One region of the Microbacterium xylanilyticum genome, then DNA from elsewhere that is predicted to be linked to it. Evidence: predicted binding sites of a transcription regulator. Region 1 holds the regulator's gene; each other region holds the start of a gene.
What was found. The regulator HrcA, encoded in region 1, represses chaperone genes, less so after heat shock. The targets are predictions, from matches to a motif close to TTNGCACTCGNNNNNNNCGAGTGCNAA.
Positions count from the first base shown of each region.

Region 1 (10,376 bases):
GCGGGCTCGTCGGCATCATCGCCGCCCCGGTGTCCGGACGCTGGTCCGACCGCACTCGCTCGCGCTGGGGCCGGCGGCGCCCGTGGGCGATCGCCGGCTCCCTGGTGGCGGCTGCGGGACTGGTGCTCACGGGACTCGCGACCGGTCCGGTCGCCGTGGGCGCCGCGTGGATCGTGGTGTCCGTGGGCGTCTCGGTCGCGATGGCCGCGCTCACGGCCATGATCGCCGATCAGCTGACGACCCAGCGCGGCTCCGCGTCGGCGGCGGCGAGCTCCGCACAGGCGGTCGGGATCGTCGTCGGCGTGGGCGCCGTCGTGCTGCTGGGCCTGGGCATCTGGGACGCGTACCTGCTGCTCGCTGCGGTCATCGCGGTCGTCGGCGTCGGCACCGCCGTGCTGCTCCCGGATGCGCCGGCGCATGAGCTCGCCCTGCCCGCGCCGCGCACGGCGGCCCACCGTGCCTCCTGGCGCGACCGCGACTTCCTCTGGCTGCTGGTCAGCCGTCTCGTGGTGAACATCGGCAACGCCTTCGGCACGTCGCTGCTGCTGTTCTTCCTGCTCTACGGCGTCCGGGTGCCGGCGGCGGAGGCGCAGGACGACCTGCTGCTGCTCATCGTGATCTACACGGTGTTCGTCGTGATCGCGTCGATCGTCGCCGGCATGGTGTCGGACCGCACCGCCGGGAACCCGCTGCGGCGGCGTCGCGCGCTCACCGCGGCGTCCGCGGTCGTGCAGGCGGTCTCCGGCGTCGTCATCCTGATCAGCCCGTCCCTCGTGATGACCTCGATCGCGGCGGCGATCATGGGGGCCGGCTACGGGGCCTACATGGCGGTGAGCCTCGCCTTCGCCACCGATCTGCTCACAGATCCGGACGACCACGCCCGAGACCTCGGGCTGGTGAACGTGTCGGCGCAGCTCGGCCAGCTGCTCGGTCCGCTGCTGGGCGCCGGACTGGTGGCCCTCGTCGGCGGATTCTGGCTGCTGTTCACCGCCGCGGCGGTGCTGTCCGTGGTCGGGGGAGTGATGACCTATGTGGTCAGGACGTCCGCTCCAGCGTCGCGAGCGCCAGTTCCAACACCGCGTTGAACACGCGCGGCCGCATCGCGGTGACGAGGTGGGTGGTCCGCGGCACGACGATGAACTCCGCGTCGGGAGCGAGCCGGCGGTAGAGCGTCTCGTGCGTGCGGAGCTGGTCGAACTGTCCGTTCACGAACCACGTCGGCACCGTGATGCGCGGCACGGCGGACAGCAGATCCAGCGCGGCCAGCGCGCGCAGGGCCTCGTCCTGTGCGGCCATCGCGTACCCGCCGGCTCCGAAGTCGTCGCGGGTGGAGGCGGGCAGAGTGATGTCCAGCACCCGCCGGCTCAGCCACAACCCGCGGTCGGGCATCGCGTTGAGCGCCCCCGCGAGCACGCGATAGGCGGCGAGTCCGGCGCCGCGGGGAAGCGCCGTGCACGACGCGCCGATCAGGCCCGCGATCGGGGCCGGCTCCTCCGCGCCGGCGTACGCGGTGCAGAGCAGGCCGCCCATCGAATGCCCCACCAGCAGCACCGTGCCGTCGGCGCTCCGCACCGCATCGTCGATCGTGCGCATCGCCTCCGCGAGCGTGAACCGCTCGTCCCTGCGCGTGCCGTGGCCCGGCAGATCCACCGCCACCGAGGAGGTTCCTCGTGCGGACAGGTACTCCTGCTGCGCGCGCCACATGGTCGCCGAGGTGCGGATCCCGTGCACGAACACCACGGAGACGGTCATGCCTCGAGTCTAGGAAGCCGGTCCGCACACGCGAAAGCGGGGCCGGTGGCGAACCACCGACCCCGCTCGGGAACCGCGTGAGCTTACTTCTCCCAGCCCACGTTCTCCACGGGCTGCACACCGAACCCGTCGAGGCCCACGTAGGGCTCCGGGGTGAGGTTCGACAGGCCCTTCTTGGCCGTCACGATCCAGGGACCGTTGTAGAGCGGGATGACGCCCCAGGTCTCCTTGATGATCTCGGGCTCGAGCTTCATCGCGGCCTTGGTCCACGACTCGGCGGTCGTCTGCGACTCGACGTCCTTCTTGATCTTCTCGTCGATCGCCGGCGTGCTCGTGCCGGACAGGTTCAGGGAGCTGTCCGAGCAGTAGAGCTGGCAGAAGTAGGCCGGGCCGAACGGGTCGCCGTCCGTGAACTGCAGCGAGAACGCGTCCCAGTTCTTCGTGGTGAAGTCGGTCGAGAAGTCGGAAGACGGACGCTGCTCGATCTTGATGTCGATGCCGATGGCCTTCTCCTGCTGCTGCAGGGCCTTCAGCATCGCGATCGTGGTGGGCGAGTCGTTGTGGTTGGGGAAGACGACGGAGAGCTTGACGCCGTCCTTCTCGCGGACGCCGTCCTTGCCTTCCTTCCAGCCCGCCTCGTCGAGGAGCTTCTTGGCGCCGGCGGCGTCGAACTTCAGGCCCGCCTCCTTGAAGGAGTCGGCGTAGCCGTCCTGGAAGCTGTAGAGGTTCATCGAGCCCACGGCGTTCTCGGAGTAGCCGAGGCCGTTCCAGATGACCTTCTTCAGCTCATCGATGTTGGCGCCCATGAAGAACGCCTGACGCACCTTGATGTCCTTGAACTGCGGCTTGGACGAGTCGACGATCAGCACCGTCTTCGAGGTGCGCTGCGCGCGGTAGGTGACGACGTTCTTCATGCCGGCGACCTGCGCGAGAGCGTCCTTGTTGGGCGTCTCGGCGGCGTCGATCTCGCCGTTCTTGAAGGCGTTGATGCGTGCCGTCGAGTCCAGCCCCGTGAAGGTGACCTTGTCGAGCAGCGGCTTGTCCCCCCACCACTTCTCGTTGGGCTCGAGCGTCGCGCTCTGGCACTTCGTGTCGAACTTGGTGAGCTTGTACGGGCCGGCGCCCCACTCGGGGTGCGCGTTCTCCACGTAGGCGGTTTTGAACGCGTCGGCCGAGTTGACCTTCGGGTTCAGGATCGTGGAGAAGACGGCCTCGGGCCAGGCGAACTTGCCCTTGAAGGTGACGATGACGTCCTTGTCGGTGGCGCCCTTGGTCACCGACTCGATGTTCTTCCAGTTGTCCGTCGAGCTGACCTTGTAGGCCTCGTCGGAGCCGTTGTTGGCCTTCCAGGTGGTCTCGAAGGCGGTCCAGTCGATCGGCGTCCCGTCGTTCCAGACGGCCTTACGGCGCTGGATCGGTGCCGTGTCGAGCACCGCCGGCGAGACCGTCATGTGGCGCTCCGCTCGTGGACTCGCATGAGACGGAGTGCAGTGACCCCTGGGACCCGGTGTCGAGCGGGGGCAACTTCGCGAGACTATCACCGCCCGGGCGCTGACCCGTATATCGGGCGCGGCCCCGTCCGCACCCGCCCGCCGGTCGAGCCGCCTCCGCGCGGGTCGAGCGCTCCCGTAGAATCGACGGGATACCCGGCTCGCGCCGGGAGAGCCCGATCCGCTCGCCGGACCCCGCATCGTTCAGGACCCCATGTCACCTCGCGCCCTTACTCCGCTGCAGCCGGCCGCCACGCCGCCGCAGCAGATCCGCAACTTCTGCATCATCGCCCACATCGACCACGGCAAGTCGACGCTGGCCGACCGGATGCTCCAGATCACCGGCGTGGTGGCCGACCGCGACATGCGCGCGCAGTACCTCGACCGCATGGACATCGAGCGCGAGCGCGGGATCACGATCAAGAGCCAGGCCGTGCGGATGCCGTGGCAGATCGGCGGGGAGACGTTCGCGCTGAACATGATCGACACGCCCGGGCACGTCGACTTCACCTACGAGGTGTCGCGGTCGCTCGCGGCGTGCGAGGGTGCGATCCTGCTCGTGGACGCCGCCCAGGGCATCGAGGCCCAGACGCTGGCGAACCTGTACCTGGCGCTCGAGAACGACCTCACGATCATCCCGGTGCTGAACAAGATCGACCTCCCCGCGGCCGAGCCGGAGAAGTACGCCAAGGAGCTGGCGGACCTCATCGGCGGCAGCCCCGACGACGTGCTGCGGGTGTCCGGCAAGACCGGCGTCGGCGTGGAGGCCCTCCTCGACCGGCTCGTGCAGGAGATCCCGGCCCCGGTCGGCGACGCCGACGCGCCGGCCCGCGCGATGATCTTCGACTCCGTGTACGACGCGTACCGCGGCGTGGTGACCTACGTCCGCATGGTGGACGGCAAGCTGTCGCCGCGTGAGCGGATCCAGATGATGTCCACCGGCGCCAACCACGAGCTGCTCGAGATCGGCGTCTCCAGCCCCGAGCCGGTGCCGACCAAGGGCCTGGGCGTGGGGGAGGTCGGCTACCTCATCACCGGCGTGAAGGACGTGCGGCAGTCGAAGGTCGGCGACACCATCACGAACGCCCGCAAGCCCGCGGCCGAGGCGCTCGCCGGATACACGGATCCCAAGCCGATGGTCTTCAGCGGCATCTACCCGATCGACGGCAGCGACTACGCCGAGCTCCGCGAGGCGCTGGACAAGCTGAAGCTGTCGGACGCATCGCTGCAGTACGAGCCGGAGACCTCGGTCGCGCTCGGCTTCGGCTTCCGCTGCGGCTTCCTCGGCCTGCTGCACCTGGAGATCATCACCGAGCGCCTCTCGCGCGAGTTCGGGCTCGACCTCATCACGACCGCGCCCAGCGTGATCTACGAAGTCGTCACCAGCGACACCGGCGAGACCGTCACGGTCACGAACCCCAGCGAGTACCCGGACGGGCGGATCGGGTCCGTCTCCGAGCCCATGGTGAAGGCCGCGATCCTGCTGCCGAAGGACTACGTGGGCACGGTCATGGAGCTGTGCCAGTCCCGCCGCGGCTCGCTGCTGGGCATGGAGTACTTCTCCGAGGAGCGTGTCGAGCTGCGCTACAACATGCCGCTCGGCGAGATCGTCTTCGACTTCTTCGACCAGCTCAAGTCGAAGACCCAGGGCTACGCCTCGCTCGACTACGAGCCGAACGGATCCCAGGAGGCCGACCTGGTCAAGGTCGACATCCTGCTGCAGGGGGAGAAGGTCGACGCGTTCAGTTCGATCGTGCACCGTGACAAGGCCTACGCCTACGGCACGATGATGGCCGAGCGCCTGCGCAAGCTCATCCCTCGCCAGCAGTTCGAGGTGCCGATCCAGGCGGCGATCGGCGCCCGGATCATCGCCCGCGAGACCATCCGCGCGATCCGCAAGGACGTGCTGGCCAAGTGCTACGGCGGCGACATCACCCGCAAGCGCAAGCTCCTCGAGAAGCAGAAGGAGGGCAAGAAGCGGATGAAGATGGTCGGCCGCGTCGAGGTCCCTCAGGAGGCGTTCATCGCCGCGCTCTCGGGCGACGTCGAGGGCAAGGACAAGAAGTAGCGGACGGCACGCGGAGCACGCCACCCTTGGGAGAACCTGGGCGAGGCGCCGGTGCCGGCAAGTAGGGTGGTTGTCATGCGTCGCGGGACATTCCGAGAAGGAACGGTGGACTATGCCGCCGTGGGGGCGACCCACGCGCCCGACCTGATGCAGTATCCGCCGGAGCAGAGCATCCCCGCGGAGGAGTCCTGGCCGCTCGGCAGCGGCGAGGAGCGGTTCCGCACGGCCGGCGACGCGCTGCTGTCGTGGACGGCGCAGCGAGCGGCCGGTCTGCAGCTCACGGATGTGCGCCCCGCTTCGAGCCCCGGCTATGCCGGCGTCAGCTTCGACGCGGAGGGCAAGCCGATCGCGCCGAGCCACCTGGAGATCGAGCCGCGTTATGCGGAGGACGGCACCCCGTGGGCGGGCCCCGGGATGACGCTGAAGGTGCACGGCCGTGTCGGCGGCATGCGCGCCGACGCGGAGCTGCGGGTGATCTCGGTGACCGAGCAGACGCATCGGATCGGATTCGTGCTCGGCACGGTCGCCGGATCCGTGGTCAGCGGCGAGGAGTCCTTCGACATCGAGTGGAACGACGCCGACGAGGTGTGGTTCACCGTGCGCGCCTTCGACCGCCCGAACAGCTTCCTGTACCGGAGCTTCCCGTTCCTCGTGAAGCGCCGCCGCCGCGAGCTCTTCGCCCGCTATCTGCGCGCGATCTCGCCGCTGTACGCGACACCGGTGTGATAGTGCGGTCCTGATGGCCGGCCCGCTCCCGCTCGGGGATCCGGCGCCGGCGGACGGGCGGCTGCCCGCCGATCTGCGGATCGATCCGGATGCGGCGTTCTCCGCCTACCTTCACGTGCCGTTCTGCCGCGTGCGCTGCGGCTACTGCGACTTCAACACGTACACGGCCTCCGAGCTGCGCGGCGCGCGCCAGGACGCGTACGCCGACACGCTCATCCAGGAGATCGCGCTCGCCCGTGACGTCCTCGCGGAGCGCGGACCCCTGCGCCCCCTGAGCACCGTGTTCTTCGGCGGCGGCACGCCGACGCTGCTGCCGGCCGGCGACCTGGCGCGCATGCTCGGCGCCGCGATCGACGCGTTCGGCATCGTCGACGGCGCCGAGGTCACCGTGGAGGCCAACCCCGACACCGTCACCCCGGCCGTGGCGCGGGAGCTCGCCGACGCCGGCGTCACCCGCATGTCGATCGGGATGCAGTCGGCCGTGCCGCACGTGCTGGCAGCCCTGGACCGCACCCACCGGCCGGAGAACGTGCGCACGGCCGTGGACGCTGCACGTGCTGCCGGCCTCGCGGTGAGCGTCGACCTCATCTACGGCGCGCCCGGGGAATCGCTGGACGACTGGCGCACCTCGCTGGAGACCGCGGTCGGACTGGATCCCGATCACCTCTCGGCGTACGCGCTGATCATCGAGGACGGCACCAAGCTCGCGCGGCAGATCCGCCGCGGCGAGGTTCCGGCGCCGGACGACGACCTGCAGGCCGACATGTACGAGCTCGCGGACACCGTGCTGGCGGAGGCGGGGTACGACTGGTACGAGGTGAGCAACTGGGCACGCCGACCGGAAGTCGGCGGGGACGCCGGCGGCGGGGCGGATCAGCGGTCCCGGCACAACATGGCGTACTGGCGGGGGACGGACTGGTGGGGGTTCGGCCCGGGCGCCCACAGCCACGTCGCCGGGCTGCGCTGGTGGAACGTGAAGCACCCGGCGGCGTACGCGCAGCGGCTCGCCGCAGGGGAATCGCCGGCGGCCGGCACGGAGCGCCCCGACGCCGATGCCGCCGGGCTGGAGCGGATCCTGCTGCGCTCGCGGATGGCCGAGGGGCTCCCGCTCGCCGACCTCGTCCCGGACGCGCGCACGCGGGTCGCCGGGCTCATCGCCGACGGGCTCGTCGATGCAGCGAGCGCGCTGCGCGGCTCGCTCGTGCTCACCCTGCGCGGCCGCCTGCTCGCCGACGCTGTGGTGCGCGCCCTGACGGACTGAGCCCCGGACCAGGGAGTGTCGTTGCTCGGCCCGCTCTCGGCGGGGCAGGATAGGATTGGCACTCAACAGGTACGAGTGCCAGCCAAGAGGAGGAGCGATGGTCTCGGAACGCGGGCTCCAGGTGCTCCGCGCCATCGTCGAGGACTACGTCGAGACGAACGAGCCGGTCGGGAGCAAGTCGATCGTCGAGCGGCATGCCTTCGGCGTGTCCGCCGCCACGATCCGCAACGACATGGCGCAGCTCGAGGACGAGGAGCTCATCGCGGCCCCGCACACCTCCTCCGGTCGCGTCCCCACCGACAAGGGCTACCGCGTCTTCGTCGACCACCTGGCGCAGGTGCGGCCGCTCACCGCGGCCCAGCGCAGCGCCATCACGACCTTCCTCGCGGATGCGGCCGACCTGGACGATCTGATGGTCCGCACAGTTCGGGTGCTCACCCGGCTCACCGGGCAGGTGGCGCTCGCGCAGTACCCGTCGTTCGCCCAGGCGCACGTCACGCACGTCGAGCTCGTCGCTCTCGCGCCCAACCGGCTGCTCGTCGTGCTGGTGACCGACGCGGGCGGGGTGTCGCAGCGGATCGTGCCGCTGCCCGTGGAGCTCGACGAGGGCGAGATCGCGGCACTGCGCGCCACGATCACCGCGCTCATCACGGGCCACTCCGTGCGCCGCGGCGCCGAGCGCATCGCCGCGGCGAGCGAGGGGGCGCTCGGCCCCCGGCTCGGCGCGGCGCAGACCGCGCTGCTGCGGGCGGTGGCGGAGGAGCTCGCCGAGTTCCGGCAGGAGCGCCTCGTGATGGCGGGCGCGGCGACCCTGGCGCGCCGCGAGCACGACTTCCGCGGCAGCATCCACCCGCTCCTCGAGGCGATCGAGGAGCAGGTGACGCTGCTGCGGCTGATGAGCGAGATGCGCGTCGACGAGCACGGGCTCGCGGCGAGCATCGGCACCGAGAACGCGGCGTTCGGCCTGGACGAGGCCTCGATCGTGGCGAGCGACTACATGACGCACGGGGGCACCGCCCGCGTGGGCGTCATGGGCCCGACCCGCATGGACTATCCGAGCAACCTCGCGGCGGCGCGGGCCGTGGCCCGCTACCTGTCGCGCCTGCTCGAGGAGGACGAGACCGGTCGCTGAGCGGCCGGATCCAGACACGCCGCCGCAGGGCGGCCCGGAAAGGCGATGGTGACGGATCACTACGAGGTCCTCGGCGTCTCGCGCGACGCCAGTGAGGACGAGATCAAGAAGGCGTACCGGCGGCTCGCACGGGAGCTGCACCCCGACGTGAACCCCAGTGAGGAGGCCGCGGAGCGGTTCAAGCTCGTGACGCACGCCTACGACGTGCTCAGCGACGCCGACTCCCGGCGCCGCTACGACATGGGCGGCGACCAGAACGGCAACGGCGGCTTCGGCGGGTTCGGCGGCTTCAGCGACATCTTCGAGACATTCTTCGGCGGCGGAGGTGCGCGGGCCGCGCGTCCGCGTTCGCGCCGGGAGCGCGGCCAGGACGCGCTCGTCCGGGTCACCCTCGACCTCTCCGACGTCGTGTTCGGTGTGCATCGCGACATCGAGGTCGACACGGCCGTGCTGTGCGAGACCTGCCACGGATCCTGCTGCGCGGAGGGCACGTCGCCCGTGACCTGCGACATCTGTGGCGGATCCGGTCACGTGCAGCAGCAGGTGCGGAGTCTGCTCGGCAACGTCATCACGACGGCCCCCTGCGGTTCCTGCGAGGGCTTCGGCACCACCATCCCGTTCCCGTGCCAGACCTGCAACGGGCAGGGCCGGGTGCGCTCGCGTCGCACCGTCGGACTGGACATCCCGTCCGGCGTGGAGACGGGTCTGCGCCTGCAGCTGCCCGGATCCGGCGAGGTCGGCCGCGCCGGCGGCCCGAACGGCGATCTGTACGTCGAGGTGACGGTCGCCCCGCACCCGCGCTTCAGCCGCGACGGCGACGACCTGCTCGCCACGCTCGAGGTCGCGATGAGCGATGCGATCCTCGGCACCACGACCACCATCGAGTCGCTGGACGGCCCCGTGGAGCTGGAGATCCGGCAGGGCCTGCAGTCGGGCGACGTGCTGACGATCAAGGGCCGTGGCATCACGCCCCTGCGCGGAACCCAGCGGGGCGACCTGCGCGTCGGCGTGCAGGTGCTCACCCCGACGAAGCTCGACCACAAGCAGCGCCAGCTCATCGAGGAGTTCGCCAAGCGCACCAAGGCGCCCGCGCCGAAGCTGGCCGAGTTCCACCAGGGGCTGTTCTCCAAGCTGCGCGACCGGTTCCGCGGCTGACGCCCATGGCGCTGCACTTCGTGACGCCGGACGCGACCGGGGCGCCCGTCGGATCCCTGGTCTCCCTCACCGGGCCGGAGGCCAAGCACGCGGCCGTCGTGCGCCGGGTGCGCCTCGGCGAGCCCATCACACTGGGCGACGGCGCCGGCGTCTGGCTCGAGGGCGAGGTCGTCTCCGCCGCGCCGGCGCTGGTCGAGGTGCGCGTCCTGGAGCGCCGCGAGGACCCGCGCCCCGATCCGCGGATCCTGCTCGTGCAGGCGCTGGCGAAGGGCGACCGCGACGAGCTCGCCGTGCAGGCGGCCTGCGAACTCGGTGTGGACGAGATCGTCCCGTGGCAGGCGGCGCGCAGCGTGTCCCGCTGGGAGGGCGCCAAGGCGGCCAAGGGCCGGGAGCGCTGGGCGACCATCGTTCGGGAGGCCGCGAAGCAGGCGCATCGGTCGTGGATCCCCGAGGTGTCCGCAGTGGAGAGCACCGCCGATCTGGTGCGCCGTGCCGGAGCCCAGCGCGTGCTGATCCTGGATCCGACCGCGCCGGAGCGGCTCTCCACGATCGTGCCCGATAGGCGGGACATCGTGCTCGTGGTGGGGCCGGAGGGGGGCATCGCGCCCGAGGAGCTCGAGCGCCTGGCGGCAGCCGGTGCCGAGCGCGTGCTGCTCGGCGACACCGTGCTGCGCACCTCGACGGCCGGGCCGGCCGCCATCGCGGTGCTGAACGTGGCACGGGGGCGCTGGTAGGTCCGCCGCCGCCTCGCACCGCGCGGATAGACTGATCGCATGAGCGAACCCTCGATCT
Region 1 covers NZ_BAAIEN010000002.1:2,263,502-2,273,877, reverse strand. The annotation lists gene ACYQ1L_RS11540 (MFS transporter) at 1-1,085, shown strand, start outside; gene ACYQ1L_RS11535 (alpha/beta fold hydrolase) at 1,036-1,752, opposite strand; gene ACYQ1L_RS11530 (ABC transporter family substrate-binding protein) at 1,836-3,203, opposite strand; gene lepA (translation elongation factor 4) at 3,457-5,310, shown strand; gene ACYQ1L_RS11520 (DUF1990 domain-containing protein) at 5,386-6,036, shown strand; gene hemW (radical SAM family heme chaperone HemW) at 6,050-7,297, shown strand; gene hrcA (heat-inducible transcriptional repressor HrcA) at 7,395-8,429, shown strand; gene dnaJ (molecular chaperone DnaJ) at 8,478-9,584, shown strand; gene ACYQ1L_RS11500 (16S rRNA (uracil(1498)-N(3))-methyltransferase) at 9,590-10,318, shown strand; gene ACYQ1L_RS11495 (HIT domain-containing protein) at 10,358-10,376, shown strand, end outside.

Region 2 (10,376 bases), 800 kb from region 1:
GTGCGCGGCGATCACCATCGTGCTGCTCGCCCGGGGGGAGACCCTGCTGCGCGGGGGAAGCAGGAGCGGCCAGGACGACCATGCGGCGCTGCGGGCCCGACTCGCCCGTGCGCAGGAGCACCAGGATCCGGACTGGTCGCTGCTGGAGATCCGCCTCGACGATCCGGCGGACGTCCAGGAGGCCGTGGGACCGGCAGAGTTCGCGAGCATCGTGCAGGCGTTCCACGCGCATGTGCGTGACGCGCTGCCCGTGGTCGCCGACGTGGAGCGAGCGGCGGAGGAGCGCGCGCTCGCGCTGCTGCCGGGCTCGGACGAGGAGGTGCGACGGCATCTGCGGGCGCTGCTCGCGCGGGTGTCGACGATCGAGGACTCCGGGCCCGGTGCGGCACTGAGGGTATCGGCGAGCGTCGGCTGGGCGAAGGCGTTCGACGCCGGCTACGACCTGGACGCGCTGACCGCGGCCGCCGCGGACGCCGGGGCCCGCGCGCAGAGCCGTGGCGGGGATCGCTGGGAGAGGGCCGAAGCCGCGGTGCGGTGATGCGGACGGCACCCTCGCCGCGCAATAGCTAACCTGGAAGGGTGATTCTCGGCGTGGACACCTCGCTCGGCTCGGCCGTCGGCCTGATCGGCCGCGACGGCCGCACCCTGGCCGAGGTCGCCCAGGCGGGCCACCTCGGGCACGCCGAGGCGATCGGCGCCCTGCTGGAGCAGGTGCTCGCCGCGGCGCCCTCTGCCGCAGCCGCGGCTCCGCGGTCGTCGGATCCGTCCGGGCCGGCCGGGGAGAGCGCGGGCCGCGACGCCGAAGAGCTCACGCACGTCGCGGCGGGGATGGGCCCGGGTCCGTTCACCGGACTGCGGATCGGGATCGCCGCCGCCCGCGTCTTCGCGCTCGGCAGGGGTGTGCCCGTGGTCGCGGTGCCCAGCCACCACGCCGCCGCGCTCGCGGTCATCGAGGGCGAGCACCCGCCGCAGCACCCGTTCGCGATCCTCACCGACGCCCGGCGGCGGGAGACCGCGGTGACGGTGTACGAGGGGATCGACGTCGACGGCATCCCGCACGTCGTCGTCGACACCGTGCTCGTGCCGCAGGCCGACGTCGACCGCAAGCTCGGCGCGCTCCGTCGCTTCGAGGTGACCGAGATCTCCGGTGCGGCGATCGCACGCGTCGCCCGTCGCGCCGTCGCCGCGGGGCGCACCCTGACCGGATCCGAGCCGCTCTATCTGCGTCCGCCGGACGCCCGCGTGCCCGCCGCACCCAAGAAGGTGGGCCCGTGATCCGCGCCGCGACCCCCGACGACCTCGACGCGATCATGCTCATCGAACGGCGCTCCTTCCCCACCGACGCGTGGAGCGAGGAGATGATGGCGGCCGAGCTCGCCAGCCCGCACGGGCGCTACATCGTCGACGTGGAGCCCGGCGGCGACAGCGAGCTGGTCGTGGGCTACGGGGGAGTGCGAGCCCTGCGCGGTTCGCCCGACGCCGACATCCAGACCATCGCCCTCGACGCCGCGTATCGCGGATCGGGGCGAGGCAGGGCCCTGCTGCGCGCGCTGCTCGCGGAAGCGGCGGAGCGCGGCGCGCGCGAGGTGTTCCTGGAGGTGCGCGCCGACAACCCCGTGGCGGAGGGACTGTACCTCGCCGAGGGCTTCGTCGAGATCGGGCGCCGCGCGGGCTACTACCAGCCTGACGACGTGGACGCGATCGTGATGCGGCTCATCCTGCCCACGACCGGCCGAGGAGGATCCGATGTCTGAACCCCTCGTGCTCGGGATCGAGACGAGCTGCGACGAGACCGGCATCGGCATCGTGCGCGGGCGGACGCTGCTGTCCAACACGATCGCGTCCAGCATGGACGAGCACGCCCGCTACGGCGGCGTCGTGCCGGAGGTGGCGGCCCGGGCGCACCTCGAGGCGCTGCAGCCGGCGATCGAGCGGGCGCTCGCCGAGGCGCAGGTGCGGCTGCAGGATCTCGACGCCGTCGCCGTTACCAGCGGGCCGGGGCTCGCTGGGGCGCTCATGGTCGGCATCGGCGCGGCCAAGGGGCTCGCGGTGTCGCTCGGCAAGCCGCTGTACGCCGTCAACCACCTCGTGGGCCATATCGCCGCCGACATCCTCACCCCGGACTCGGTGCCGCTGGAGTACCCGACGATCGCGCTGCTCGTGTCCGGCGGGCACACCTCGCTGCTGCACGTGCGCGACCTCACCACCGACGTCGAACTGCTCGGCGAGACGGTCGACGACGCCGCGGGAGAGGCATTCGACAAGGTCGCCCGGATCCTCGGACTGCCCTACCCGGGCGGGCCGGAGATCGACCGCGCGGCCGCCGGCGGGGATCCGGATGCGATCCGGTTCCCGCGCGGTCTCTCCCGCGCCTCGGATCTGGAGAGGCATCGGTACGACTTCTCCTTCTCGGGGCTGAAGACCGCGGTCGCGCGCTGGATCGAGCGCGAAGAGGCGGCCGGGAATCCGATCCCCGTCGACGATGTGGCGGCGAGCTTCCGCGAGGCGGTCGTGGACGTGCTGGTGACGAAGGCGCTCGCCGCCTGCGCCGACCGCGGTGTGCCGAGGCTGCTGCTCGGCGGGGGAGTGATCGCGAACCGACGGCTGCGCGATGTCGCGCTCGCCCGCGCCGCCGAGGCCGGCGTCACCGTGCGCATCCCGCCGCTGTCCCTGTGCACCGACAACGGCGCCATGATCGCCGGACTCGCCGCCGAGCTGATCTCTTCGGGTCGGCGCCCGTCGACGCTCGCCTTCGGAGCGGACTCGACGCTGCCGGTGACCGAGATCCAGGTCGCGGAGCGCGACGACGACACCGGGACCGAGGTCGGATGATGACCCACACGGGCGGGAAGGATCCGGAGCGGTACACCCGGCTGCCTACCGCGCCCGTGCCCGCCGTCGTGGAGAGCGGGCCCCTGCTCGACGCGCCGGCGCCCGAGCCGGTGGAGCTGGATCGCGACGGCGCCACCGTGCACGAGGAGCACTGGCATCCGAGCGACGGCACGGAGTTGCCGGCACACCCCTCAGCCGAGCCGCGGCTCGCGCCGTGGGCGCTGCTGTCGGCGATCGTGGCGCTGTTCGCCTCGCTGTTCGTCGGCTGGGGGATCCCCGTGGCGATCGTGTCCGTCGCCGCGGCGATCATGTCGCTGCGCCGGCCGGGGGAGAGCCGCGGGATGTCGGTCTGGGCACTCGTGCTCGGGATCGTCGCGACGCTGTACAGCGCGGGCTGGCTGCTCTGGGCCGCGTACCGGTTCGGCTGGTTCGGGTAGCGGCATGTCGGATCCGGCGGATGACCGCGAGCGCCGCGAACTGGAGCGGCGCGCGTTCGCCCGCGACGGATCCGGCCTGAGCGAGGCCGAAGCCGCGCGTCTTGCGGAGCTGTGGCGGATCGACCTGCCGTCTCCGGTTCCTGAGCGCCCTTCGTCTCGTCGGTTCCTGAGCGAGCGCAGCGAGACGAAGGACGCTCCTCGCTCAGGATCCGTGCAGCGAGACGAAGGACGCCCGTCCGAAGAAGCCCTGGTTCCGGAGCGGGCGCAGCCGGATGAAGGAAGCACCCCGCCTCCGTCCGATCCGCCGACGACGTCGCGTTCCACCGACGGATCCGGCCGGATCCTCGGTCGTTCGGGACCTGCTCGGCTGTTCGGGACGGCACGGGCGCGGATCCGGACGTGGATCGCCGGCGGAGACTGGCAGCGCCCGCGCTACCTCGTCGGCGGACTCGGTGCGCTCGTGCTCGTCGGCGTGCTGATCGGGTGGGCGATCCCGCGACCGCCGGACGTCGGCCTCGCCCTGCGCGCCGGCGAGGCCGAGCGGGAGTCGGCCGTGCGGAAGCACCACGACGACCTGGATCCCGGATCCCTGCTCCTGCTCGCCCGCGAACGCGACGGCCTGCTCTGGTACGCGACCCAGGCGAACGGGCAATTGCTCTGCGCGATCCTCGACGTGCGCGCCATCCCGTCCCAGAAGCAGTGCCTTCCCCGCGACCAGCTGGCAGGGCATCCCCTCGGCGTCTCCAGCCCCAGTCAACGGGAGGGCGTCGTCGCCCAGGACGGTTACTCCGGCACGGTCGTCCTGTCCGGCCGCGGCGTGCCGTTCGGAGTTCTGACGCGCTTCCAGATGATGTACGACGGGAGTCCTGAAATGGGCGCCGAGGAGCGCGCCGCGATGAGACGGGTCGTCGTGCAGAACAACCTCGTCTTCGCGCAGGTCGTCGGCAGAGTGGGCAAGACGCCCGTGTGGCTCGGCGATGACGGCAGAGGCAGGCGATGCCTGGTGGTGGAGGAGCGCGCCATGCAGAAGACCTGTGCACCCAGCACCGCAACCGCCGTCGATCCGTTGTCGGGGCAGGAGCAGCCGGCGCTCAGCATGCGGCTGGTGGAGACGCCCGCGCACCCGGCCGTTCGCCTCGACTTCTGGGCGCCGCCCGATGCGGGGCAGTACCTGGTGATCAGCCCCGATACCGGGGGGTTCCGGACAGCGGCGGACTGAGTCAGACCCGGTCCGCGAGGATCGCGTGGCGCTTGTCGCCGATGCGCACCAGGATGAGCGTCGCCTCCTCGGGACCGCGCAGATTCAGCTTCTTGCGGAACGCCGCCGGATCCACGTCCACTCCGCGCTTCTTGATCTCCAGACGGCCGATGCCGGCCTTCTTCAGGGCGGCGGCGATCGCCTTCGTGTTGACGGGCAGCACCTCACGCACCCGGAACGACGCCGCGAACGGGCTCTCGGCCGGCGCATCCGAGGTGAGGTACGCGATGTGCGGATCCAGCATCCCGGCGTCGAGCGTGCGGGCCAGGTCGCCGATGAGGCGGGCGCGGATGACCGCCCCGTCGGGCTCGTGCACATAGGCGCCGAGGGCGCGGACCTCGGCATCCTCGGCGTCGGCGGGCGCGGTGAGCTCGTAGCCGCGGTCGCCGCGGATCACGAGCGCCGCCCGGCGCACCCCGTCCCGCGCCAGCGGACCCGACCACAGCACGAGCTCGACCACGTCGCCGTCCGCACTGACCCACTGCGCCTCGACATCGGCGGGGATCGTCTCCCGGTCGTGCGCGGGCCCGAGCTTGATCCCGGTCGGCACGCGCTCGGCGAGGGCGAACGCCCAGTCCAGCGACGGGGAGTAGTCGTCGGCGGACACGCGCCGGGTCTCGGAGTGCCCCGCCGTCCGCCGAGCCGGATCCAGCCATACAGCGTCCACGCCGGTCCCTGAGCCTCCGGTCCCTGAGCCCGCGGTTCCGGTCCCTGAGCCTCCGGTCCCTGAGCCTGTCGAAGGGCCGGGCGCGTGCTCCTCCGCGAACCCGTGCCGCACCTCGGCGTCGGAGCCGAACGGCGCCAGGTTGTACGCGGCGAGAGCGGCGGTGACCTCGTCGGCGTCGACCGCCGTCACCGTCAGGCCGGCGCCCGCGAACGCGAGCGCGTCCCCGCCGATGCCGCAGCCGAGGTCGGACACGTGCGTCACCCCGGCGGAGCGCATGCGCCCCGCGTGCCGTGCGGCGACGCCGAGCCGTGTGGCCTGCTCCAGGCCGGCTCGCGTGAACAGCATCCGTCCCGCGAACTCGCCGAACTTCGCCGCCGCCTTCGTGCGCAGTCGCGCCTGCCCTACCACGGCGGACACGAACTCGGGGGAGTGCCCCTCCGACCGCAACCTCATGACGGCGCGCGCGGCCGCGTCCGTGGATCCCACCTCGCCGAGGGCGTCGAGCATGCGCAGCGCCTCGGGCGTCAGCAGGATCCGCAGTTCGCTCATGTCCACGCGCTCCAGGCTATCCGTCGCACCCGGGGCGGCCCGCGGTGGTCGCTCGCGCTCATGACGGCGATTGGCACTCTGATTGCGTGAGTGCCAACGATGCGCCTAGACTGTCGTTAGCACTCTCGGGTCGAGGGTGCTAACAATGTCTTGAACCGTCAAGAAAGAGGTAGACCGTGTCGGTTTCCATCAAGCCGCTCGAGGACCGCATCGTCATCAAGCAGGTCGAGGCCGAGCAGACCACCGCGAGTGGCCTGGTCATCCCCGACACCGCCAAGGAGAAGCCCCAGGAGGGCGAGGTCGTGGCGGTGGGCCCCGGCCGCATCGACGACAACGGCAACCGCGTTCCGCTCGACGTCAACGTCGGCGACCGCGTGCTCTACAGCAAGTACGGCGGCACCGAGGTGAAGTTCGGCGCCGAGGAGTACCTCGTGCTCTCCGCGCGCGACGTGCTCGCCGTCGTGGTGCGCTGAACCCGCACTGACCTTCCGAAGGCCCGGATGCCCCGCGCATCCGGGCCTTCGCCGTCCCCGGACGCCGACGCGGGGAAACGGAGGAGCTCACGGCGTGTCGGCGTCGGATCCGGTCCCGGGAAGCGGGACGCGCCGCCGGCCTCCGCCGTTTTCCGACGCAGCTGACCGCCCCGACGCAGCCGACCGTCCCGACGCGGCGACCGCCCCGGCGGCGCCGGCCCTGCCTGTCCGCTCCCGGCAATAGGGTTGATCGGTGACCACCACCCGCAGCGCGCAGACCATCGGCGTCGCCTCAGCGATCGGCGCCTACCTGCTGTGGGGCGTGCTGCCCCTGTACTTCCTGCTGCTCGCGCCCACCGGTCCGTGGGAGCTCGTAGCCTGGCGGGTCGCGCTCTCCCTGGTGTTCTGCGTGATCCTGCTGGCGATCACCCGGGGCTGGAAGCCGCTGCTCGCGATCATCCGGCAGCCACGCCTGCTGGCGCTCACCGCCCTCGCTGGTGCGCTGATCTACATCAACTGGCAGGTGTTCGTCCTCGCCACGCTGAACGGCGAGATCGTCGAGACGAGCCTGGGCTACTTCATCAACCCGATCGGCACGATGCTGCTCGGCGTCTTCGTGCTGAAGGAGAAGCTGCGCCCGCTGCAGTGGGGCGCCGTGGGCATCGCCACGATCGCGGTGCTCGTGATCGTGTTCGCGCACGGGACGTTCCCGTGGATCGCGCTGTCGCTCACCGCCTCCTTCGGGATCTACGGGCTCGTCAAGAAGCAGATCGGCCCCTCCGTCGACGCGATCAGCGGCCTCACCCTGGAGTCGCTCTGGCTGCTGCCCGTCGCGATCGTGCAGCTCATCGCGGTGGGGCTCACCACGGGTATCACGATGGGCCAGAACGGCCCGCTGCACGCGGGCCTGCTCGCCTTCGCCGGCGTCGCGACCGCGGTTCCGCTGCTGCTGTTCGCGGCCGGCACGCGCCGGATCGGGCTTACCGTGATCGGGATGATCCAGTTCATCACCCCGATCATGCAGTTCCTCGTGGGCGTGCTCGTCATGCACGAGCCGATGCCGCTCGAACGGTGGATCGGCTTCGCCATCGTGTGGGTGGCGATCGCGGTGTTCCTCGTCGATCTCGGTCTCGCCGCGCGGCGGCTGCGGAGCGGCCGCGGCACCGCCGACGAGCCGCCCGTCAGCACCGACTCGATCCCCGTGCCCTGACACCCGGCGGCGGCGCCCGCCCGCGCCGTTCCTGGGAATACCACCCCCCTGCGGACGTTTAGACTCGATACACGCGCGCGAGAAAGAGGAGCCCCGCAACCCATGGAGCAGCACGACCCGTTCGGTTTTGTCGGATTGACCTACGATGACGTCCTGCTCCTCCCGGGGCACACCGACGTGATCCCGAGCGAGGCGGACACGTCGTCCCGCGTGACGCGCCGCATCTCGGTCGCCACGCCCCTGCTCTCCAGCGCCATGGACACCGTCACCGAGGCGCGGATGGCCATCGCCATCGCCCGTGAGGGCGGCCTGGGCATCCTGCACCGCAACCTCTCCATCGCCGACCAGGCCGCGCAGGTCGACCGCGTCAAGCGCAGCGAGTCGGGCATGATCACGGATCCGATCACGACCACCCCCGAGGCGACCATCGCCGAGGTCGACGCGCTGTGCGCGAAGTACCGCATCTCCGGGCTCCCCGTCGTCGACCCCGAGGGGCACATCGTCGGCATCGTCACGAACCGCGACATGCGCTTCATCTCCGGATCCGCGAAGCAGACCACGCTCGCCCGCGACGTGATGACGAGCGAGAACCTCGTGACCGCTCCCGTCGGCGTGCCCGCGGAGAAGGTCATCGAGCTGTTCGCCAAGCACCGCGTGGAGAAGCTGCCCCTCATCGATGAGGACGGCAAGCTCGCCGGCCTCATCACGATCAAGGACTTCGACAAGAGCGAGAAGTACCCGCTCGCCACCAAGGACGAGCAGGGTCGCCTGCGCGTCGGTGCGGCGATCGGCTTCTTCGGCGACGCCTGGGAGCGCGCCGAGGCGCTGCGCGACAAGGGCGTGGACGTGCTCGTCGTCGACACCGCCAACGGCCAGTCGCAGGGCGTGATCGATCTCGTCAAGCGGCTCAAGGCGGATCCGTCGTTCGCCCACATCGACATCATCGGCGGCAACGTCGCGACCCGGGAGGGCGCGCAGGCGCTCGTGGACGCGGGCGTCGACGCCGTCAAGGTGGGCGTCGGGCCGGGCTCGATCTGCACCACCCGGGTCGTCGCCGGTGTCGGCGTGCCCCAGGTCACCGCCGTGTACGAGGCGTCGCTCGCCGCGGGCCCGGCCGGCATCCCGGTCATCGCCGACGGCGGTCTGCAGTACTCCGGCGACATCGCGAAGGCCCTCGTCGCCGGCGCCGACGCCGTGATGCTCGGCTCGCTGCTCGCCGGCACCGACGAGGCGCCGGGTGAGATCGTATTCCAGGGCGGCAAGCAGTTCAAGCAGTACCGCGGGATGGGATCCCTCGGCGCGATGCAGACCCGCGGCAAGCAGACCTCGTACTCGAAGGACCGCTACTTCCAGGCCGACGTGCCCAGCGACGACAAGCTCATCCCCGAGGGCATCGAGGGCCAGGTGCCCTACCGCGGTCCGCTGTCGGCCGTCGCGTACCAGCTCGTCGGAGGGCTGCGCCAGTCGATGTTCTACGTCGGTGCGCGCACCATCGAGGAGCTGAAGGCACGCGGCAAGTTCGTGCGCATCACCCCGGCGGGGCTCAAGGAGTCGCACCCGCACGACGTGCAGATCGTGGTCGAGGCGCCCAACTACAAGCGCTGAGTCGAGACCTCGTTCGACGGCGAAGGCCTCGGATCCTGCGATCGGATCCGAGGCCTTCGTCATGTCGCTCAGGCCGAGACGGGTTCGGCCGCGATGGCCGTCGTCTCGGCGGCACCGTCCCGGTGCCCGCCCTTCCCGGCAGGCAGGAGCAGCGCCACGAGCGTCGCCACCAGCAGCACCGCGGCCCCGGTGAACACCGCGGGGCGCGCGGCGTCCACGTAGTGATCGGGGCGCAGCTGCCCGCCGGCGCCGACGAAGATCGCCGTCATCACGGCGGTGCCCAGCGCCACGCCGAGCTCGCGCACGGTCGAGTTCACGCCCGACGCCTTGGCGTGGTCGACGAGGCCGAGGGTCGCCAGCAGGGCCGTGGCGGAGGGTGCGAACACGAGCCCCATCCCGACGCCCGCGAGGACGAACGGCGCCACCAGCGCCGGGTACGGCACGTCGGCGGAGAGCAGCGCGGCGAGCCAGCCCAGGGCGACGCCCTGCAGCAGCAGGCCCGCGACCAGCAGGGCCCGGGTGCCGACCCGCGGGGCGATGATGCCGGCGATCGGGGCCACGAACATCGGGGCGAGCGTCCAGGGCGTGGTCTGCACGGCGGCCTCGAGCGGCGTCGCACCCTGCACGACCTGCAGGAACTGGATGAGGATGAACACGGATCCGAACGTGCCGAAGCTGAACGCGAAGCCGACGACGTTGGTGACGGAGAACGAGCGGTCCCGGAACAGCCGGAGCGGCACCAGCGGGGCCGTGGCACGCAGCTGCCAGAGAAGGAACGCGATCACCAGCGCGCCGCCGAGAGCGAGCTCCGAGATCACGCCGATCGTGTCCCAGCCGTCGTCGTTGCCGCGGACGATCGCGTGCACGAGCGCGAGCACTCCGGCGGCAGCGAGCAGCGCGCCGGGCACGTCGATGCGCACGCGCGCGCCGAAGTCGTTGTTCAGCACGAGCAGCGCGAACGGGATGGCGATCACCGCCACCGGCACGTTGATCCAGAAGATCGCCTGCCAGTTCCAGCCCTCCATGATCGCGCCGCCGATCAGCGGACCCACGGCGACGCCCAGTCCGGACACGCCGCCCCAGATGCCGATCGCCAGGGCGCGCCGCGCAGCAGGCACGGCCCCGGTGAGCAGGGCGAGGGAGAGCGGCATGACCGCGGCGGCGCCGAGCCCCTGCACCGCCCGGGCTGCGATGAGCTGACCGGGATCGGAGCTGAGCGCGGCGAACAGGGATCCGGCCCCGAACAGCGCGATCCCGAGCGCGAAGACGGTGCGGCGGCCGAACCGGTCGCCGAGCGCGGAGGCCACGAGGATCGCACCGGCGAAGGCCAGGGTGTACGCGTTCA
Region 2 covers NZ_BAAIEN010000002.1:3,067,773-3,078,148, reverse strand. The annotation lists gene ACYQ1L_RS15435 (hypothetical protein) at 1-538, shown strand, start outside; gene tsaB (tRNA (adenosine(37)-N6)-threonylcarbamoyltransferase complex dimerization subunit type 1 TsaB) at 580-1,275, shown strand; gene rimI (ribosomal protein S18-alanine N-acetyltransferase) at 1,311-1,754, shown strand; gene tsaD (tRNA (adenosine(37)-N6)-threonylcarbamoyltransferase complex transferase subunit TsaD) at 1,747-2,832, shown strand; gene ACYQ1L_RS15415 (hypothetical protein) at 2,829-3,269, shown strand; gene ACYQ1L_RS15410 (hypothetical protein) at 3,274-4,488, shown strand; gene ACYQ1L_RS15405 (class I SAM-dependent methyltransferase) at 4,490-5,749, opposite strand; gene groES (co-chaperone GroES) at 5,920-6,216, shown strand; gene rarD (EamA family transporter RarD) at 6,470-7,426, shown strand; gene guaB (IMP dehydrogenase) at 7,529-9,031, shown strand; gene ACYQ1L_RS15385 (MFS transporter) at 9,100-10,376, opposite strand, start outside.
Region 2: the regulator HrcA is predicted to act here: its motif matches at 5,814-5,840, upstream of groES (co-chaperone GroES).

Region 3 (10,376 bases), 670 kb from region 1:
GGATCGCCGCCTCGGTCGCGCTGTACCAGGTCTCGACGGTCCGCGCTGCGAAGGGCTGACGCCGGTGGCACCGTGCGCGACCGCCGGGCGCGCACGACGCCGGACGCACGGCGTTGACCCGGAGTGCACATCCGTCAGTTCCCGGAGATTCGACGGAATAGGCGGGTGCCGCGGATCCTTGCACCTTCCGTACCCTGTGCAGGAATGGAAGGAAAGCGCATGGCCCGCATCATCGTCATCGGAGGCACCGGCTACGCCGGCGGCCACATCGCCGCGGAGGCGGCATCGCGCGGACACGAGGTCGTCTCAGTGTCCCGCAAGGAGCCGTCGGACCGCATCGAGGGCGTCGAGTACGTCCAGGGCGACGTGCTGGACCCCGCCTCCCTGGCGGACACGCTCGCGGGCGCGGACGTCGTCGTCTCCGCGATCTCGCCGCGCGGCGACATGACCGACAAGGGCCTCGACGCGGTGCGCGCGCTGGTGCAGGCCCTGACCGGCACCTCCACCCGCCTCGGCGTCGTGGGCGGCGCCATGGGCAGCCTCAGCGCCCCCGGCGGACCGCGGCTGTGGGATCTCGGCGTGCCCGAGGAGTACCGCCACGAGGCGAAGTTCGGCATCGACTCGCTCGAGATCCTGCAGGGTTCCGAGGGCCTCGACTGGTTCTACGTGCACCCGCCGAAGGAGTTCGGCGCCTGGGTCCCCGGCGAGCGCACCGGCTCCTACCGCGACGGCGGCGAGGTCTTCGTCGAGGACGCGGACGGCAAGTCCTACATCTCGGGCGCCGACTACGCGGTCGCGTTCGTCGACGAGATCGAGAACCCGCGGCACCGCGGCGAGCGGTTCGCGGTCGGCTACTGACCGCACCACGACGAGCGGTCGTCCTTCGTCTCGCTGTGCGGATCCTGAGCGAGCGCAGCGAGGCGAAGGACGCTCAGGAACCGGACCTCACCAGTTCCTGAGCGAGGAGCGCGGCGACGAGACGAAGGACGCCGCTCAGACCAGATCCCGCCAGTCGACGTCGGCTTCGTCGTCGTCGAGCGGGACGGATCCGGTGATCACCGGCAGCGACATCGTCTCGGTCGGCGGGCCCATGATCGTGGCCTCGTCGCGGCGGTGCCGCAGCACGTCGTTGATGTACGAGGTGAGCACCTCCGCCAGGGGCACGGAGCGGCCGCGGGCCTGGGACATGTACCAGCGGTGCTCGAGCACCTGGTGGAACACCTCGGCGGGCTCGAGTTTGGCCCGCAGGTCGTAGGGGATGGCGCGCACGACGGGTTCGAACACCCGCGTCAGCCACTCGTGGGCGTACATCTCCTCGTCCGCCCAGTGCTTGGTGGAGCGGGCGCGGAACTCGTCGAGATCGTTCAGCAGCCGCCGGGCCTGGTTCTCCTCGACATCGAGTCCGGTGAGCCGGATGAGCCGGCGCTGGTGGTGGCCGGCGTCGACGACCTTGGGCTCGATCTCGACCCTGGTGCCGTCGGCCGTGGTCTGGATGGACATCTCGCCGATGTCGAAGCCGAGCGCGTTGAGCCGTTCCACCCGCTCGGTGATCCGCCAGGCCTCGCCCGCGGCGAACGACTCGTGCTCGGTGAGTGCCGCCCACAGCGAGCGGTACGACGACACGATGCCGTCGGCGATCGCGACGGCGTCCACGCCGCGCTCCAGCCGCCCGCCTGCGGCGAGGTCGAGGATCTCCCCGGCGATGTTCGTGCGGGCGAGGTCCAGGTCGTAGGCGCGTTGGCCGTCGGTCAGGCCCTCCTCGTGCAGCTCGCCGGTCTCGGCGTCGACGAGATAGGCGGCGAAGGCGCCGGCATCCCGGCGGAACAGCGCGTTCGACAGCGAGACGTCGCCCCAGTAGAAGCCGACGTTGTGCAGGCGCACGAGCAGCAGAGCGAGCGCGTCGACGAGCCGGGTGGCGGTGTCCGGGCGGAGCACCCGCGTGAACAGGGCGCGGTACGGCATGGAGAACTTCAGGTGCGAGGTCACCAGCACCGCGGGCAGCGCCGCCCCCTTGGCGTCCGTGCGGCCGGCGATCACGGCCACGCGCGAGACGCACGGCACGTCCAGACGCGCCAGGTTCCCGAGCATCTCGTACTCGCGGCGGGCCATCTCCTCCGTGGTCTCCTTCACGGCGACGACGGATCCGCTCAGGTCCGCGAAGCGCACCAGGTGCCGGGAGAGCCCCTTCGGCAGCGAGACGATCACCTCCGAGGGCCACTTCGACAGCGGCAGGGACCAGGGGAGCGAGAGCAGCCCCGGGTCCACAGCGCTCGCGGTGATGCTCAGTGCATCCTTCATGGCTGCTCCTCGGTCTCGTGTCCCGGGCGGAGAGCGCCCGGATACGACGACGCGGCGCGAGGGGATGCCCCCCGCGCCGCGTCGCGCGATCAGATGATCAGGAAGCCGCGATCGGCTTCGTGTTCAGGCGCTCGCCCGACTCGAGGTCGAAGGCGTGCAGGTGGCCCGGGTTCGCGGCCAGGGTGACCTTCTCACCGGCGTTCGGGTGGTTGCGGCCGTCGACACGGGCGACGAGGTCGGCGCGCTTGCCCGCGATGTCGGTGTGGCCGTAGAGGTAGCCGTCCGCGCCGAGCTCCTCGACCAGGTCCACGACCACCGAGATGCCCTTGCCGTCGGCGGGGCCGACCGTGATGTCCTCGGGGCGCACGCCCACGGTGATCTGGTTGCCCGACGCCCGGCCGAGGGTCTCGCGGTCGAGCGGGACGACCTCGGTGCCGAACCGCACGCCTCCGTCGGCGAGGTCGGAGGCGAACAGGTTCATGGCGGGGGAGCCGATGAAGCCGGCGACGAAGACGTTCTGCGGGTTCTCGTACAGGTCGCGCGGCGAGCCGACCTGCTGCAGCAGACCGTCCTTGAGCACGGCGATGCGGTCGCCCATGGTGAGCGCCTCGGTCTGGTCGTGGGTCACGTACACCGTCGTGACGCCGAGACGGCGCTGCAGCGACGCGATCTGCGTGCGGGTCTGCACGCGCAGCTTCGCGTCGAGGTTCGACAGCGGCTCGTCCATGAGGAACACCTGCGGCTGGCGCACGATGGCGCGGCCCATGGCGACGCGCTGACGCTGACCGCCGGACAGGGCCTTCGGCTTGCGGGTGAGGTACTGCTCCAGGTCGAGGAGCTTGGCGGCCTCGAGCACGCGCGCGGCCCGCTCCTCCTTGCCGACACCGGCGATCTTGAGCGCGAAGCCCATGTTCTCGGCGACGGTCATGTGCGGGTACAGCGCGTAGTTCTGGAACACCATCGCGATGTCGCGGTCCTTCGGCGGGACGTCGGTCACGTCGCGGTCGCCGATGAGGATGCGGCCCGCGTTGACCTCTTCGAGGCCGGCGAGCATGCGCAGGGAGGTGGACTTGCCGCAGCCGGAGGGGCCGACGAGAACAAGGAACTCGCCGTCGGCGATCTCGATGTTCAGCTTGTCGACCGCGGGGCGGGTGCCGCCGGGGTAGAGCCGGGTGGCCTCGTCGAAGGTCACAGTTGCCATTGTCTTCTCCTTCACCGGCAGGTACGTGCCGGACGATCCGTAGTGAAAAAGCGACGAGGGTGAACCCGCCGTGGCCCGCCGTCGGGCCGGGTTCAGTATGACATGCGGCTCCTGACAGGTCCATCCCCGGTGTCGCGACGCGTCATCGGCGCCCGATCGCCGCCCGATCTCGCAGGGAGCGGCCAGTGCCCGTCTGGGCATTTCTCAGCCTGCCTGGCTAGCATCGGAGCCGTGCCGTGCCGCGCCCGTTGGCGGCCGGACACCGGGATGCCCATCCCCAGGAATCAAGAGGAACGATGTCGAGCGACGAAACGCCGAACGTCCCCACGACCTCGCACTCGCGTGCGGCCGTGCGGGAGAAGGCTCAGCAGCTGAACGCCCAGCAGTCCCGCGCCCGGTTGATCCGGCGCGTGATCATCGCGGCCGTCGCGGTCGCTGTGGTCGTGGCTGCCGGCGGTGCCGTGGCCTGGGCCGTGGTCTCGGCCGCGTCGAAGCCGACGCTCAGCCCGTCGAACCTGAACGACGACGGCGTCGTGGTGACCAAGGAGGAGCTCGCGTCCGCGCGCGCCGCGTCGACGCCCACCCCGACCGCTCCCGCCGGGGCCGCGACTGGGACGCCCACGCCCACGCCGACACCGGATCCGACCTCGGCGTCGGGCCCCGTGGACATCCACGTGTACGTCGACTACCTGTCGCCCGGGGCCAGCGACTTCGAGCGCGCCAACTCCAAGCAGCTGGCGACGTGGGTCGATCAGGGCGCCGCCACGGTGACGTACCATCCCGTCGCGCTGCTCACCGCCAACTCGAACGGCACCAAGTACTCGCTGCGCGCGGCGTCCGCGGCCGCGTGCGTGGCCGCGCGGCAGCCGGCCGCGTTCTACGCGTACAACCACGCCCTGCTGATCGACCAGCCCAAGCAGGACACCGACGGCAAGAGCGACAAGGAGCTCATCCAGCTCGCCGTCGACAGCGGCGTCAAGGACGGCGACGGCATGCGCGGGTGCGTCGAGGACGGCACCTACGGCTCCTGGGTGAAGGACGCGACGCAGCGCGCCGTGGACGGGCCGCTGCCGGGGTCGAAGAAGAGCGCGCTGAGCGGCGCCCCGACGATCGTCGTGAACGGGCAGGTGTACGCCGGATCCCTCACCGACGCGGCGGAGTTCAGCCAGTTCGTGCTGTCCGTGGCGAGCGACTCGTACTACGGGACGCCGGGTCCGACGGTCACGCCGACGCCCAGCCCCAGCGCCACGCCCTGACCGCGCGGCGGCGGTGCCCGCGCCACGACGGGCTTGCTACGCTGTGGTGCGGTCGCGCCGTCCGGTGACGGCCGGCGCACGCCTCCTTAGCTCATCTGGTAGAGCAGCGGCCTTGTAAACCGCAGGTGGCCGGTTCGAGTCCGGCAGGAGGCTCCGACATCGCCTCGATGGTCCGCGCTCAGGGCGCGGCCGTCATCGTGGCGGACTGCACGCGCCCCGTCGCGTCGGACGAGGCGAGCAGCGCGTCGTCCATGAGCCGGCGGGTGGGCTCGCCCTCCAGCCAGTCGTGCGCGAACGAGGCGGGGATCAGCACGGGCATCCGGTCGTGGATCCCGGCCAGCCGCTCAGGTGCGGGCTGCATCACGATCGAGTAGCAGGTGAACCAGGATCCGTCCTCGGCCCGGCCGCGCTGCGTCACGGCCGCCATCCCGAACAGCGCGCCGTCCAGACCGAACTCGTGCCACGTCCGCGAGGGCTTCTGCATCTCGAACCACCGCGTGGCCGGCACGATCGCCCGGCCGCGCAGGCTCCCCGGGCGCTCCTGCAGCCGCTCCGACCGCGTGTTGATCGACGGGAACCGGGACGGCCTGCCGTCGACGAGGAAACCCCACCACGCCTCCTCGAGCTCAGGGCCGGATGCCGCAGGCACGAGGATCGGATTGAGGTTGCGCAGCAGACGGCCGGTCGGGCGCACGGTCTCGTCGGCGTTGCGCCGCGCCCAGGCGCGGATGCCCTCCAGGAGTTCGTCGTCGGCCTCCTCGATCAGCTGCTGATCGCTGAACCGGGGATCCAGGCCATAGCTCGCGCACATGAGGGGAGCGTACCTCCGGCAGCGGACATCGGCGCCGGAGGGGAGCGGATCCGCCCCGCGCGGCCGCCGCGGGTAGGCTCGGACGGTGACCGCGCATCCCCCGAGACCTGCTCGCGGGCGCACCCTGCTGGCGCTCGGCGGAGCGATCGCGATCGGCGCGATGACGGCGATCCAGGCACGCGTGAACGGCCAGCTCGGGGTGCGGCTCGACAACGGCGTCCTCGCCGGCTGGGTGTCCTTCGCGGTGGGCCTCGTGCTGCTGAGCGCGCCCGTGCTGCTCCGCCGGACGGGCCGCGCCGCGCTCGGTCGCGTGTGGCAGGGGGTGCGCACCGGCCGGGTGCCGTGGTGGATGCTGCTCGGCGGGGCGTGCGGGGCGCTGACGGTGTCGACGCAGGGGCTGGTCGCGGGCATCCTCGGGGTGGCCCTGTTCACGGTCGGCGTCGTCGCCGGCCAGACACTGCACGGCCTGCTGCTGGATCGGGTCGGCTTCGGGCCGGCCGGGGTGGTGGCGATCACTCCGGGGCGCCTGATCGGCGGCCTGTGCGCGCTCGTCGCGGTCGCGTTCTCGCTGGGCGGGGACGTGCTCTCCCGCGCTCCACTGTGGATGCTCGTGCTGCCGTTCCTCACCGGCGCCGGGATCGCCTTCCAGTCCGCGGTGAACGGACGGCTGGGGCAGCGCATCGCCTCGCCGCTGGGCGCCACCTACATCAGCTTCCTCGGTGGCGTGCTCGTGCTGTCGGCGTCGGTGGCGGTGAGCCTGCTGGTCAAGGGCGCGCCCCGGCCGCTGCCCGCGACGTTCCCGGGCGACCTGTGGCTGTATCTGGGCGGGCTGCTCGGCGCCGCGTACATCCTGCTCGGCGTCGTGATCGTGGCCCGCACGGGCGTGCTGCTGATGGGCCTCGGAGCCGTGCTCGGCCAGCTCGTGGTGTCCGTCGTGATCGACGTGATCTGGCCGCCCGCAGCGGGGCCCGCGCTCTGGCAGGTCGTGGGGATGGTGCTCGCCGCCGGGCTGTCGGTGCTCGTGGCGCTGCCCTGGCGGATCCGCCGCGGGGTCCGGTAGCCGCACTCGTCGTGCGGTCGCGTGGGATCAGGCGGACACGCGGGATCAGGCGTCAGCGCGTCGGATCCGCCTGTTCCGCCGCGTTCGCCTGTTCTCGCGGCGCGGATCCGACGAGAAGCGCGGATCGGGCGGCAGGAGCCGTGGCGTCACCGCGGCAGGCGGGTCAGCAGCGGCTCCGGGTCCACAGTGCGGCGCGAGCCGGGGGACCGGTCGGGCTTGCCGCCGACGTACAGCCAGCCCAGCAGGGCCTCGTCCTCGCCGAGGCCGTGCAGCCGGGCGACCTCCGGGGTGCGCGTGTAGTCGCCGGTGCGCCAGATGACGCCCCAGCCGGCTTCGTCGAGCAGCAGGCTGAGCATGTGGGCGACGCCCGATGCGACGGCCTCCTGCTCCCACCGCGGCACCTTGTCGCTCGGCCTGAAGCTCGCGACCACGGCGATCAGCAGCGAGGCGCGCAGCGGCTTGGTCGACGGCTCCGGATCCCCGCGCACGGCCGAGATCGCCTCGCCGAGCCGGATCCGGTCGTCGCCGCGGAGCTCGATCAGGCGCCACGGCTGCAGCGACGAGTGGTCCGCGACGCGGCCCGCGGCGGCCACGAGCGGGAGCAGCTCCTCGCGCGACGGCGCGTCGGGGGTGACTTTGGACCAGGACTGGCGGCGGCGGACGGCGTCGAGGGCGCTCATGCCTCGGCGGCGCCCTCGTCGGGCTGGAAGGACAGCGCGATCGAGTTCATGCAGTAGCGGTCGCCGGTGGGGGTGCCGAAGCCGTCGGGGAACACGTGCCCGAGGTGCGAGCCGCAGGCGGCGCAGCGCACCTCCGTGCGCACCATGCCGAGGCTGGTGTCCTCGATGAGCTCCACCGCTTCCGGGCGCACCGACTCGTAGAAGCTCGGCCAGCCGCAGCCCGAGTCGAACTTCGTGCCGCTGCGGAACAGCTCCGCGCCGCACGCGCCGCAGGTGTACAGGCCAGCACGGTGCTCGTCGAGCAGCTCGCCCGTCCACGGGCGTTCGGTCGCGGCCTCTCGCAGCACGGCGTACTGCTGCGGGTCGAGCTCGGCGCGCCATTCGGCGTCGGTCTTGGTCACGCGGTGCGACATGGATCCTCCCGGGGTCGGATCCATTCTCCCGCTTCCGACGGCGGCGAGGGCCGAGCACCGGGGCGTGGCTCCCTGGGCGCGGCGGCCGGTGGCCGTAGCCTGAAGCGGTGACCGACCTCCTCAGCGACCGCGAGCGCGTGATCCTGGAGTTCGAGGCGCGCCGTCCCGGCCACTCGAGCGCCAAGGAGGAGGCGATCCGCGGAGAGCTGCAGCTGACCCCCGCGCGGTACTACCAGCTGCTGGACCGCGTCATCGACTCGGAGCAGGCGCTCGCGGCGGATCCGATGCTGGTGCGCCGACTGCGCCGCATCCGTGACGGCGCCGCCGCCCGCCGGGCGGACCGCACCGCCCTCTCCGCCGGCTGAGATCGGCCGCACGCGGCGCGTCCGGCGGGCGTTCAGGAAATCCGACGGAGCGCGACGGATAACATCATGGGATGCCAGAACCCGCCCGCGACCGCTTCGACGTGATCCCGCACGCGCAGGGGCGTGTCGGCGCCCATCGTGCGGAGAACCCCGGCATGCGCGGATGGTTCGTGGTGCTGTGGGCGGCCGTCGCCACGGCCGTGCTGATCGCGGTGGGCATCTTCGCCGCGATGCTGGCCATGGGCAAGATCAGCTTCGACCAGGGCACGCCGATACCGGTGCCGACGCACACCGCGACCTCCGCGCCACCGGCGCTGGACACGACGTATGCGGTGTTCGTCCTCAACGCCACGGGTGTGAACGGCCTCGCGGCGGCGACGCGCGACACCATTGTGAACGCGGGCTTCCCCAGCGGTGCCGTCGTGACGGGCGATGCCGCCGCGCAGGACTTCCCGACCACCACGATCTACTACCGGACCGCGGCGGACAAGACGGCGGCCCAGGCGCTGGCCAACCTCATCGGTGCGACGAAGATCGCGTTGAGCGACCGCTACGGAGACGACGTCGTGGCCGGACAGAAGCAGCTCACCGTGGTGCTCGGCATGGACCTCGCGAAGAACGCCCCGTCGACCGAGCCCACGCCCGCCGACACCTCGGGCGACAGCGCGACCGGCTGACCGCGGACGCGCTCGTTACAGCTTGCACTCTCCAGGGTCGAGTGCCAGACTGGGTTTAGCACTCGACTGATCTGAGTGCTAAACCCAACGTCTACGTCCAGGAGGGACGACAGAACTCATGGCAAAGATCATCGCTTTCGATGAGGAGGCCCGTCGCGGCCTCGAGCGCGGCCTGAACATCCTGGCCGACGCGGTCAAGGTGACCCTCGGCCCGCGCGGCCGCAACGTCGTGCTCGAGAAGAAGTGGGGCGCCCCCACGATCACGAACGACGGCGTCTCCATCGCCAAGGAGATCGAGCTCGACGACCCGTACGAGAAGATCGGCGCGGAGCTCGTCAAGGAGGTCGCGAAGAAGACCGACGACGTCGCCGGAGACGGCACCACGACCGCCACCGTCCTGGCCCAGGCGCTCGTCCGCGAGGGCCTGCGCAACGTGGCCGCCGGCGCCGACCCGATCAGCCTGAAGAAGGGCATCGAGAAGGCCGTCGCGGCCATCACGGCCGAGCTGCTCGCCAACGCGAAGGAGATCGAGTCGAAGGAGGAGATCGCCGCGACCGCGTCCATCTCCGCCGCTGACCCGGCCATCGGCGAGCTCATCGCCGAGGCGATCGACAAGGTCGGCAAGGAGGGTGTCGTCACCGTCGAGGAGTCGCAGACCTTCGGCACCGAGCTCGAGCTCACCGAGGGCATGCGCTTCGACAAGGGCTACCTGAACCCCTACTTCGTCACGGACCCGGAGCGCCAGGAGGCCGTCTTCGAGGACCCGTACATCCTCATCGCGAACCAGAAGATCTCGAACATCAAGGACCTTCTGCCCGTCGTCGACAAGGTGATCCAGGACGGCAAGGAACTCGTCATCATCGCCGAGGACGTCGAGGGCGAGGCTCTCGCGACGCTCGTGCTGAACAAGCTCAAGGGCATCTTCAAGTCCGTCGCCGTCAAGGCTCCGGGCTTCGGCGACCGCCGCAAGGCCCAGTTGCAGGACATCGCGATCCTCACCGGCGGCACGGTGATCACCGAGGAGGTCGGCCTCAAGCTCGAGAACACCACGCTCGCCGAGCTCGGCCGTGCCCGCAAGGTCATCGTCACCAAGGACGAGACCACGATCGTCGAGGGCGCGGGCGACGCGGCTCAGATCGAGGGCCGTGTCACCCAGATCCGTCGCGAGATCGAGAACACCGACAGCGACTACGACCGCGAGAAGCTGCAGGAGCGCCTCGCCAAGCTCGCCGGCGGCGTCGCCGTCATCAAGGCGGGTGCAGCCACCGAGGTCGAGCTCAAGGAGCGCAAGCACCGCATCGAGGACGCCGTGCGCAACGCGAAGGCGGCCGTCGAGGAGGGCATCGTCCCCGGTGGTGGCGTCGCGCTGATCCAGTCGGGCGCCAAGGCGCTCGCGGGCCTGACGCTCGAGGGCGACGAGGCGACCGGTGCGAACATCGTCCGCGTCGCCATTGAGGCGCCGCTGAAGCAGATCGCCGTCAACGCGGGCCTCGAGGCCGGCGTCGTGGCGCACAAGGTCTCCGAGCTCCCCGCGGGCCAGGGCCTGAACGCGGCCACGGGCGAGTACGGCGACATGTTCGCCCAGGGCATCATCGACCCGGCCAAGGTCACCCGC
Region 3 covers NZ_BAAIEN010000002.1:2,932,333-2,942,708, reverse strand. The annotation lists gene rlmB (23S rRNA (guanosine(2251)-2'-O)-methyltransferase RlmB) at 1-59, shown strand, start outside; gene ACYQ1L_RS14740 (NAD(P)-dependent oxidoreductase) at 220-858, shown strand; gene ACYQ1L_RS14735 (DUF4032 domain-containing protein) at 994-2,298, opposite strand; gene ACYQ1L_RS14730 (ABC transporter ATP-binding protein) at 2,396-3,499, opposite strand; gene ACYQ1L_RS14725 (DsbA family protein) at 3,796-4,755, shown strand; tRNA gene ACYQ1L_RS14720 (tRNA-Thr) at 4,836-4,908, shown strand; gene ACYQ1L_RS14715 (SOS response-associated peptidase family protein) at 4,934-5,566, opposite strand; gene ACYQ1L_RS14710 (DMT family transporter) at 5,652-6,626, shown strand; gene ACYQ1L_RS14705 (nitroreductase family protein) at 6,773-7,306, opposite strand; gene msrB (peptide-methionine (R)-S-oxide reductase MsrB) at 7,303-7,719, opposite strand; gene ACYQ1L_RS14695 (DUF3263 domain-containing protein) at 7,827-8,084, shown strand; gene ACYQ1L_RS14690 (LytR C-terminal domain-containing protein) at 8,156-8,761, shown strand; gene groL (chaperonin GroEL) at 8,880-10,376, shown strand, end outside.
Region 3: the regulator HrcA is predicted to act here: its motif matches at 8,817-8,843, upstream of groL (chaperonin GroEL).